2 regions of the Flavobacterium aquidurense genome follow, and region 2 is predicted to be linked to the other one. Evidence: riboswitches for the same ligand, from Rfam matches in the RefSeq annotation. Region 2 holds a riboswitch; the other holds the start of a gene.
What was found. Region 2 has a riboswitch for S-adenosylmethionine ahead of B0A67_RS16900 (alpha/beta fold hydrolase). Riboswitches for the same ligand answer to the same signal wherever they lie in the genome.
Positions count from the first base shown of each region.

Region 1: another riboswitch for S-adenosylmethionine. It lies ahead of B0A67_RS21595 (SusC/RagA family TonB-linked outer membrane protein); the one in region 2 lies ahead of B0A67_RS16900 (alpha/beta fold hydrolase).

Region 1 covers NZ_MUGR01000048.1:7,158-12,664, reverse strand. The annotation lists gene B0A67_RS21595 (SusC/RagA family TonB-linked outer membrane protein) at 1-2,698, opposite strand, end outside; SAM riboswitch class I at 2,957-3,056, opposite strand; gene B0A67_RS21590 (BamA/TamA family outer membrane protein) at 3,711-4,784, shown strand; gene B0A67_RS21585 (MgtC/SapB family protein) at 4,986-5,408, opposite strand; gene B0A67_RS21580 (winged helix-turn-helix transcriptional regulator) at 5,507-5,507, opposite strand, start outside.
Region 2 covers NZ_MUGR01000034.1:72,889-78,395, forward strand. The annotation lists gene thrA (bifunctional aspartate kinase/homoserine dehydrogenase I) at 1-1,383, opposite strand, end outside; gene B0A67_RS16900 (alpha/beta fold hydrolase) at 1,385-2,374, opposite strand; SAM riboswitch class I at 2,446-2,554, opposite strand; gene B0A67_RS16905 (hypothetical protein) at 2,743-2,946, opposite strand; gene B0A67_RS16910 (homoserine dehydrogenase family protein) at 3,559-4,647, opposite strand; gene B0A67_RS16915 (O-acetylhomoserine aminocarboxypropyltransferase/cysteine synthase family protein) at 4,855-5,507, opposite strand, start outside.

The sequences.
Region 1 (5,507 bases), on a different contig from region 2:
GAAATACATTTGTCAGACCTCCATACCAAACCGGCAATGCATTACCCAAAACCTGATAATCTGCTACTGTAATGGCGGCAGCTGTTGTTCCGTCTAAATATGTCCAGTTGCTTTGCCCTGAAGGAACTGCAGCACTGTATTGTACTTTTTCTCCGTTTTTGTTGATGAAGATTCTGCGTCCGTTGTCCGGATTTACACCTCCGCTTACTGCTCCGTAAAGACTTCCCGCAGAATAACCTACTCTGGTAATATTGTTGGCTTCTGTGGTTACCTGCGTATATCCAATAATGTCTGTGTTTCCTTCGGCAAGAGCTGTAACTTTATTTTTTACATGTGTATAATTGAAGGACGCTTTCCATTGAAAATTTTCAGTATTTGCGATTGTCGCAGTAAGTCCAAGTTCGATCCCCCGATTGTACATGGATCCCACGTTAGAAAGTATAGCATCTCCCGGAATTCCCTTTGAAGGCGATTGAGGAGTACTTAAAATCAATCCATTTACATTATTATTGAAATAATCTGCGGTAAATTGCAATCGGTCTTTAAAAAAGCCTGCCTCAAGGCCAATGTTGGTCTGATCGCTGGTTTCCCATCCCAGATTTTCGTTTCCTGCCTGAGAAATTGCCCAGGTAGATGCTGAACCATAAATAGATGCACCATAAAGATTTTGTGAAGCATACGCCGATGAAAGATTTCCGTTACCTACTCTTCCCCAGCTTCCTTTTAATTTTAGTGAACTGAAAGTATCTGTAATTCCGCTGTTTTTAAAAAACGATTCTTCGCTTACCAGCCATCCTGCAGAAATACCGCCAAAGTTTCCGTACTTATTGTTTAAACCTAAAGCTGAATTTCCATCTTTTCTGAAATTTCCTGTAATGAAATATTTCCCGCCATAATCATACGACAATCTGAAAAACGAAGAAAGAAAAAGTCTTTCAGACAAACTGTTTCCGGACGACCTGATGGTTCCCCATGTTCCCTGATAATATTCAAAGAAAGGGTCTGAAACATTCGTTTGATTGGCTCCCCATGAAGAGTTTTCATATTTCTGAACGTCATATCCTGCCAATGCTGCAATATGATGTTTAGCCCCAAAGCGCCTGTCGAAAGTAAAACTGTTTGTAAAATTGTAATTGTTTCTTAAAGCCGCAATATTAGTAGCAGAACCTCCTGTAGCAAATGCTGATGATCCAAGATTAGGGCTTAAATACGTGATATTTTCTGCTCTTAATCTGTCTATTCCGTAATTACTGTCGAATTTAAATCCGTCGAAAAAAGTAATCGTTGCATGAATATTTCCTACCATATGATCGTTTGAACTGGTATATTTACTGTTTTCAAACAATGCTCCGGGATGCCATAAGGTATTGGTAAACAAGTTATTTCCTGAACTTGCTGTTCCTGTAGAACTTAGATTATACGAACCATCGGGATTATAAGCTGCAACGTTTGGAGGCAATACCAACGCTAAACGTGCTGCACCAATCAATAATAAACCACTGCTGCTTAATGATCCCGTATTTTGTGCCTGATTGAAAGTATTGTTATACGAAAGATTTCCGCCTAGTTTTAACCAGCTGTTTACATCGTGATCGATATTAAACCTTGCTCCTTTTCTTTCGAACTCATTGTCTTTTGTAATTCCTTCCTGCTTAGAATAATTGGTAGAAAAGAAATACCTTGTTTTATCTGTTCCTCCTGAAATACTAAGGTTATGGTTTTGAGAAACAGCATCGCGATACACCTGATCTTTCCAGTTTGTATTGACACGGGAACCATCAGGATTCAATGACGGAAAGAAAAGCGCTGAGGCTACAGCAGGATTATTTTCGTTTCCGCTCAATATTTTGCTGTTCAATACGGCTTCATTTTTGATGTCTTCGTATTGTGTATTGTTTAAAAGATCTGGTAATCTGGTGGCTCTGGTAATTCCTACCCAGGCATCATAAGTTACTTTAGCCTTGCCGGCCTTTCCTTTTTTAGTGGTCACCAGAATCACACCACCGGCTGCACGTGAACCATAAATGGATGTAGAAGCAGCATCTTTTAAAATATCAATAGATTCAATATCTGACGGATTAATATCGGATAGCGGATTATTAGCTACTGAATTTGTTGTCGAAACATCACCGGAATTCACCGGAATTCCGTCAATAACAATTAAAGGAGATGTACTTAAAGAAATTGAATTTACTCCTCTGATTCTAATTACCGAAGGATCATTTAATACACCACTCGGCGTCGAAACATTTACCCCGGAAGCTTTTCCAATAAGTGCCTGCTCAAAACTTTGCACCGGAATATCCTTAATGGTTTTAGAAGTTATTCTTGCAGCTGATCCTGTAAATTCTTTTTTACTCTGGGTACCGTAACCTACTACCAGAACTTCTTTTAAAGCAGTGTTAGAAGGATTCAGCCGAATGTCGCTAAAGGATGAACCTGCTCTTTTATCGAGTGTTTCGTAACCAACATAATTGATCGAAACGGTATTGTCTTGTGGTGTTATCGAAAGAGAAAATTTTCCATTTCCGTCACTAATCGTCGATTTGCCGCTTTCGGTAGCAATGATGGTAACTCCGGGTAACGGTTCTCCCGTATCAGAACCTCTGACGGTACCACTTATTGTTCGGTCCTGTGCCTGTAACACACTGGGAAGTATGCTAAACAGAAAAATTAAGCTTAGTAAGATTTTTTTCATTTGGTTTTGGTTAATTAAAAATTGGACATATAAATTCCCGGACCACTATTAAAATGATCTATCATTGCATTGATAAAAAACAGGAAATTGGTTTAAGAAATGTTAACTGTAGCGCATTCGGAAAATCGGGAAATGATTTTCTTCTTCTGAAAACAGATTTTGTTGTTCCGGACTGGCGTGTAATATTAATTGCGTTTTCATTCTAAAAATAAATGACTTTAATAATAATGATCTTACTCAGATTTTCTAACGAAATCTTTCTTATCTGTCCACCGCAGCGGAAGGATTTAGCACCTTATTTGGCAACAGGTTGCTAAGACATCATCGGGCCTAATCCCTCAGTCTTTCTGGATAAGTTCACGTAGATTTTTTCTACCCTGCAAATATATATATAAATTCTATGTAATTAGTAGAGTTTAGGTTTGTTTTTTCGAAAAATGAGCAATAAGTTTAAAAATATACCTTGAGATATTGACTTAATCATAAAAATTTATCCTGACCAAAAACCAATTAAAACACACCAAATCAACACCTTAAATAACTAATAAATCTTTTTTCACCATTACTGCATATTTCCCCCTGCTCCTTCTGATTATTTTTATTTAATTTTAAAAAAACACATCCAAAGCAAAAAAAAGATTACAAAAAGACTATTGTATAACACAAATTACAATCGATGGTTTAGCATTTTTTAGTAATCAATGAAGTTTAAAAGTTCGGTAAACAGTAAAAAAAGCATGATCGTAAGTCTCACTTTTCTTTTTATGTACTTCTTCCCTTTTATTATATTAACAAAATTTTATTTACCTTTAAAGTATTCTAAAAGTCAAAAATATAATAATGTAAAATCGAGATTTGAATAAAATCTTGGTTTTTCTTTACTTTTTTTCTTAAACACGCCTAAAAAACTGCTGCAGCAAAACAAAGAGCAGCAATACTATCTGCCTTATAGAAATACATTCTGAGCACACATTGACTGGTTTATAATGAGTAACTTAAAAATAAATCCAAAATGCAGAAAATTGTACCTTTTATAATCCTATTCTTTTGCTGTTCCCTGGCATGGACCCAAACAAAATCGACGGACAGCAGTGCAACCGCAAAACCAAAGGTCAAGAATATTGATTTCAATGTAATGCCTTATCTTAATTACAACAGGACTCTTGAATTTATGTTTGGTGCAATCCCAATGATGATGTACAAGGTCAACAAAGCAGATACGATCTCGCCTAAATCTTTATCCGGTATTTCTGCGGTTTATAGTACTAATAAATCTTATTTTATTGCCTCATTCAACAAATGGTATTTGAAGGAAGACAGCTGGCGGGCACAACTTTTTATCGCAACAGGCAATCAGAATGCACAATTTTATGTAGATGATATCGACGTACCTGCTTTTTATGATTACGGAACCAAAGCATCGATGGTGAACTTTATCCTGCAACGCAAGGTTATAAAATCTTTATATGCCGGTATTGGCTACGCTTATGCGCATTATGACACAAAATATGAAGACGATATAGAACCTTCTTCTATAACTCACACCAATGGCTTGCAATTCAATTTAATGTATGATACGCGTGATGCTGTTTATTATCCGACTAAAGGTGATAAAATAAAACTGCGATGGCTTAATGATCCTAAATGGTTAGGAAATGATGTTACTGCCAATAAAATCCTATCCGAGTACAATACCTATTTTCCCATGCGTCACGGAACTGATGTACTCGCCGCCCGATTCTCCGGTAAATTCGGATTGGGTAATATTGCTTTTGAACAACAAGTGACGATTGGCAATGAAGACATCAGAGGCTATTCTGAAGGAAAATACCGTGGCGACGGACTAATGGCGCTGCAGGGGGAGTACCGTTACAACTTTAATAAAAGAATGGGATTGGTGGGTTTTGCCGGTGTAGCCACCATTTACGGCTCTGACACAGAAAGTTTCAACTGGGGTTTATATCCCGGAGCCGGTGTAGGTTATCGCTACAGGGCCTTCAAAACCGAGAAATTCAATATAGGACTGGATGCCGCTGTTGGTAAAGGAGACTGGGGACTTTATTTTAGAATTGGAGAGGCATTTTAGATTATTAGCTATTTTTAAGAGCATTTTTATTGAAATAATTACAAACATCGATTCTCTGTTGATTTGTAAATTAAACTATGTGTTACTATTTTTTCTCGAAGATCCGGCAGATTTTTATTCTCTAGTCAACCTCTATATTCTTTCCTCTATATTCTTTCTTCTTTCCTCTATATTCTATATTCTATTCTCTCTCTCCTCACCCTACTTCCTATTTCTCATCCACTTTTCTATAGGTTCGAGAACTGTATTTACAATCGCTACTAAAGCCGTACAAATCAAAGCTTCGATAAAATAACCTGAAGCCGCAATACAGCCAATAGCGGCACTGCACCATATTGTGGCTGCCGAGTTTAATCCGTGTACATTAGGCCCTTCTCTAAAAATAACTCCGGCTCCCAGAAAACCAACTCCCATAACGACCTGAGCCGTAATACGGGTAACATCGATATTGGGCGCATTTGCAGCCACTTTTATAGACAATAATACAAACGTGGCTGCTCCTGTGGCTACGAGCATATTGGTTTTTAGCCCTGTTTCTTTATGATGCCATTGTCTCTCGAAACCTATAATTAATCCAGCGAATAAAGCGACTACAAGTCGGATAAAAAATTCTGTTGTGCTCAAAATTATTGTTTTATAGCATTAAAAAAATCTTTGCTTTTTGAAAGATTAAATATAAGAATTTTCAAGATTATTTAGATTCTAAAGTTGTCCTTATGTTAT
Region 2 (5,507 bases):
TCCTCCCACTAATCCGTGACCGAAAATGGCAATATTGATTTTCTTGGAAACTCCAAAAATCTCCCCGTGAATTACATTTAACGCTTTATTAAGTTCTGATTTTTTAACGACCAAACTCACGTTTTTACCCGTAACGGTATTGTTAAACAAAATTGGAACAATTTTATTCTTGATTAACGCAGTATAAGGTTTATGAAAAGTGCTTAAATCCTGACCAATAATCGAAATAACCGAAACATTATCTGTTACCGTAATCTGGTTTACATCTTTAGAATAAAAATCATTTTCGAACTCTTTTTCTAATTCGATCATGGCCGTAGTTGCTTTATCTGTAGCCACAACCAATCCGATTCCTCTTTCTGAAGAACCTTGCGAAATGATGCTTACACTGATATTATGATCGCCCATTACTTTAAAAATTCTGGCATCAACACCCGATTTCCCAAGCAATCCGCGCCCTTCAAGATTTACTAATGACAGATTCTCTAAAACCGAAAGGGTTTTGATTCCTTCTTTAGCTGAATCTGAAGTGATTAACGTTCCGCGATTTTCGTGATTGAATGTATTTAAAATACGAAGCGGGATATTTTTTTCCAGTAAAGGAATTATCGTTTTGGCATGCAGAATTGTTGCGCCAAAATTCGCTAATTCGTTCGCTTCATTAAAAGATAAAAATTCGATTTTTTTAGCATCAGCCACCAAATCAGGATTTGCCGTATAAATTCCGTCAACGTGGGTGAAGTTCTGAAGTTCTTCGGCATTTAAATAATTAGCAATTAATGATGCTGTATAATTACTTCCGTTTCTGCCTAAAGTTGTTGTATCATTATTATTATTTGAACCAATAAAACCGGTCACGATATTTACGGTTGAACCGTTATGCTCTTTGAAATAATTGATGACATTTTTCTTCGAAAGCTGCTCTAAAGGCTGTGCATCACCAAATTTTGAATCGGTTTTGAGCAATTCTCTTGAATCAACGAAATTAGCCGGAACTCCTTTTTCTTTTAATATGGCGGTTAATAATTTAGCTGAAAGCAATTCGCCTTTAGACAAAATCTGATCTTTGATTTTATTGCTGTAATCTCCAATTAAACTAACGCCTTCAAAAAGTTTCTCTAAAACATTAAATTCTTCAGATAAATCTACTTGTGGGTAATCAGATACCTGATAGGTTTTAAAATTCTCAAATAATGGTTTGTAATTTCCATTTTTAGCGGCAAGTTTCAAAATGTAATCCAATTCATCTGTTGCGTTTCCGCGAGCCGAAACAACAACAGCAATTTGCTCTCCCTGCTTTACTTTATCCGAAATGATTGAAACTACTTTGTTAAGTCCTTCTCCGTTTGATAACGATTTGCCTCCAAATTTTAATATTTTCATTTTATTTTTCTATTGTTTCTGCCTTAAAAATATCGGCAAGTAAATGATCTAATTGTTTGTACTCGATTAAAAAAGCGTCATGTCCGTGAACCGAATCTATTTCGCTGTAAAAAACATTGTCTTTAAACTTCTTTAATTCCTGAAAAGTTTCGCGATTTTCTTTTGGTGTAAAAAACAAATCAGAATTGATTCCGATAATATGAATCGCTGCATTTGTTCTGGACAATAACGTTTCGAAATTCTCACTATTTCTTGTAATATCTATGGTTTTAAGCAATTGGTTCATCAATTTATACGATGCCAATTGGTATCTCTTTTGCAATTTTTGGCCGTGATGTGCTAACCAGCTTTCTATATTAAAAATAGAGAGGTCATTATTGATCGTGCGTTGAAATTTTTCTTTGAATGATTCAGGAGAGCGGTAACACAACATCGCATGAATTCTGGCATCTTCTATAGGTTTTGAAGAATTGTTGAGAATTTGCTCTTGTAAATAACAATTCGCAATCATCCAGTCTGTCGATTTCCAGTCTGTTGCTATCGGAATTAAGTTTTGGGTAATGTTGGGCTCTAATGCGAGTATTTCCCAGGCAATTCCGCCGCCAACAGAGCCTCCGATGATGGTGTGTACTTGTGAAATATTGAAAGCTTCTAAACCTTTTATAAATATTCTGGCAATATCTCTTGTGGTAAAGTCCTGATAATTTTCTATTAAAAACGAATTATTCCCGTTACCAGGAACATCAAATGCCAATACGGTATATCTTTGGGTATCGATCGTTTTTTCGTCACCAATAAGGTCATTCCACCAGCCATTCTCACCCGTAACCTGAGCATTTCCGGTCAAAGCATGATTGACCAAAACGATAGGCGCGCTATACAGTGGTAAGCCAGAAAGGGTAAAACTTAATGGTAATGAAGGATATGATGCACCACTTTCTGTGATGAATTCCTGAATTATAATGGGACTTGGTATATTTTCCAATTTCAAATCTTTTTATTTTTGATTTGTATGTGGAAATATTAGAAAGAAAGTACTAGAGTGAAACTAGAAAATTCTTGTTGTTATCTTTCCACGTTTGGGCGTGGTAGAATGCAGCACCTTCTTCGATTTAACGAAGGGTTGCTAAGGATTCATCGGGTCTAATCCCTCGTCCTTTCTTTATAACATTTCAATACGTTTTTGAACTTAAAGGTGCAAATTAACTACTAATTTCTTAAACAAACAAATTTTATCGAAACTGATTGATCAATTTCTTAAATATAATTCAAACAAAAACTATTGTACGCAAAAAATTACCGAACATTTTGCCCAGTAAAATTAAGCAGGTATTCCCCTATTTTATGATACTTTTTGATTTAGATAAAAAGTGTTTCATTTTCTTTTGAGTACATCAAAAACAATAATGAGTTTGGCTCTTTTTTCTCTGCTGCCTTATCTGCTTCCGTGATTCCAAATCTAGGATGAACTAATTCATTTATTGGCGGCGGCGGATTGTTTCTTCTTGCTCTTAAGTTTTTCAATGTAGAAAAAGTCTTTGTTATGTAGTTTAATTTGCTCATGATATTTAAGTTTATGTTAGTTTGCGTTTTTTAATCTTTATTATTTGTTTAATTTTTTGTTATGGCAACCAAATGGAATAAAAAAACCCTTTTGGATTTGAATACCAAAAGGGTTTAAGTTTTATACAACTTATATATACTTTTAGTATCAACAGACGCGTACACAAATACGTGCGACATTAAACATCTTATTCATCTGTAGGGACTTATTCATCTGTGATTTACTTGCTATTTTAAAAAATTCCTGCATTTTTTTTATTTTATAAACTTCTCGAAACTATTGAATATTTTTACTTTATTCTTCTTTTCATTTAAATCAATAAGAAATAAAGTCATTCCACTTTTGTTCCAATCGACATAACTATTACTTAGAATTGCAAATCTACTTTTGGTAGTTTTGAGGTATTACAAATGTGCGAATATTTTTTCAATTACACAAGTGAAAATCAGCAAATTAATCTTAAAAAACGTTAAAAAACATCTTTTTATCGTTAAAAAACATCTTACAAATTTAAGATTTCAAAAAAACAATGTAAAAACTTACAAAAATATTACTAATGAATTTTCCTGTTTCATTATATCAAAGAACAACTAACTACTATTTGAAACCACTTACAGCCAAACTGCTTCTTTATTTTTAATTTTCTCAGCGACTTTCAGAATGTCAGTTATTATCCCTCTTGAAATAGCTTGTTTACATGCTGAAGCACTTTGAATCGCGATTGGAACATCTGCGTAAGATTGTGTATAAATTTCAAAAATGGTATCTGATCCTTTTAGCTGACCAATGGCTGACCAAACCGGTTCTGAAACTAATTTTACTTCTAAAGTATTTTTCTGTAAATCAAATTCACCTACATATCTCAGTACATGATTATCTGCCTGGGCTATTTTGGCAATTTTAAACGATTTATCGATCGCGTCTTTATTAAGAATTCCGTTTTTCTCCAGATGTTCTTCAGTAATAAGAGAATTAATTTTTATATCCGAAAAATCGAAATCTTTCCCTATCTCTCTCGTCAAAATCAATAGTTTTCTTGCTGTATCATTTCCGGATAAATCTTCTTTAAAAGTAGAGCGCATTAATCCGAGTAAACTTGCATCTTTTAAAAGAGAGGAGAAAGTAGCATCTTCAGTCGCGAATCTATTAAATACGTAACTCAGGTTATCTGAAAAAACGCCTCGTATTTTTGTTATTTTCTCGCCGGAATAGTACAAATCCCTTAAGGTCTGTAACACCGGAAAACCTGTATCTACTGATGTTTCGTATAAAAACTCTTTATCGTATTTTTTAAGATTTACCCTAATTTCTTTATACAAATCAATAGGCAATGTATTGGCTTTTTTATTTACCGCCACAATATTAAATCCGTTCTCGATGAGCGTATTATAATGATGAATTAACTCGTCACTTGCCGTTGCATCAACTGCGATCAAATTTTCAAATTCGTTTTCTTTGGCAAATTCAATAATATCCTGGACTTTAAACGGAACTGCCAATTCAAGAAAATTAGTTTCCCACGCATATCCTACGCCTTCTTTCTCGAAAAAAGCTACTGTTGAATTTGTAATTATTGGAAAGTGAAAGTCGACATTTTTACTTTCGAGAAAAAACTCCTGACTTTCTATAATTTGATTGATCAAAGTACTTCCGATATTCCCAATTCCAAAAAGGATGATATTTATTTTAAGCTTTGACATAATTTTTAATTTATTGGGGGTTAATTAAACCATATAAGTGATATAAGTAAACTTAAGAAAGAGCTGAAACTTTGCACACCGCTTAATATGAACTTATATCACTTATATGGTAAAAAAACTTTTATATTGATTAGTTTTTTATAAAAAATCACCTCTAGCAGAACTCACGCTACTAAAGGCAATTTTTCAAACAAAAAACAAAAAAACCTAATTTTTATTAATAGTGTATTGCGACTGAGTAACGCTTGCGAAAGCAGTCTGCAAATCAGCTATTAAATCCTCGATATCTTCAATTCCGACAGAAAGTCGGACTAAATCTTTTGAAACTCCTGTTTCTAATTGGTCCGCATCTGACAATTGTTGGTGCGTGGTACTTGCCGGATGAATAATTAATGATTTTGTATCACCAATATTGGCCAAAAGCGAGAACAATTTCGTTTGATCAACCACTTTTTTAGCGGCATCAAAACCACCTTTTAGTCCAAAAGTGATTACGCCACTTTGTCCTTTTGGTAAATATTGCTGGGCTAAATCATAATATTTATTGTTTTTAAGACCCGGATAATTTACCCAGACTACCTCATCTTGTTTTTCTAACCAGGAGGCCAGAGCCAAAGCATTTTCGCTATGCTTCTGGATTCGGATTGGTAAAGTTTCTAATCCCTGAATAATCTGAAAAGCATTGAAGGGGCTTAAAGCTGCACCAAAATCACGTAATCCCTCAATTCTGGCTTTTGCGATGAAAGCTGCATTTCCTAACGCTTCATGATATACTAATCCGTGATATCCTGCAGAAGGTTCTGTAAATTCAGGAAATTTTCCGTTTGACCAGTCAAATTTTCCGGCATCTATAATAACGC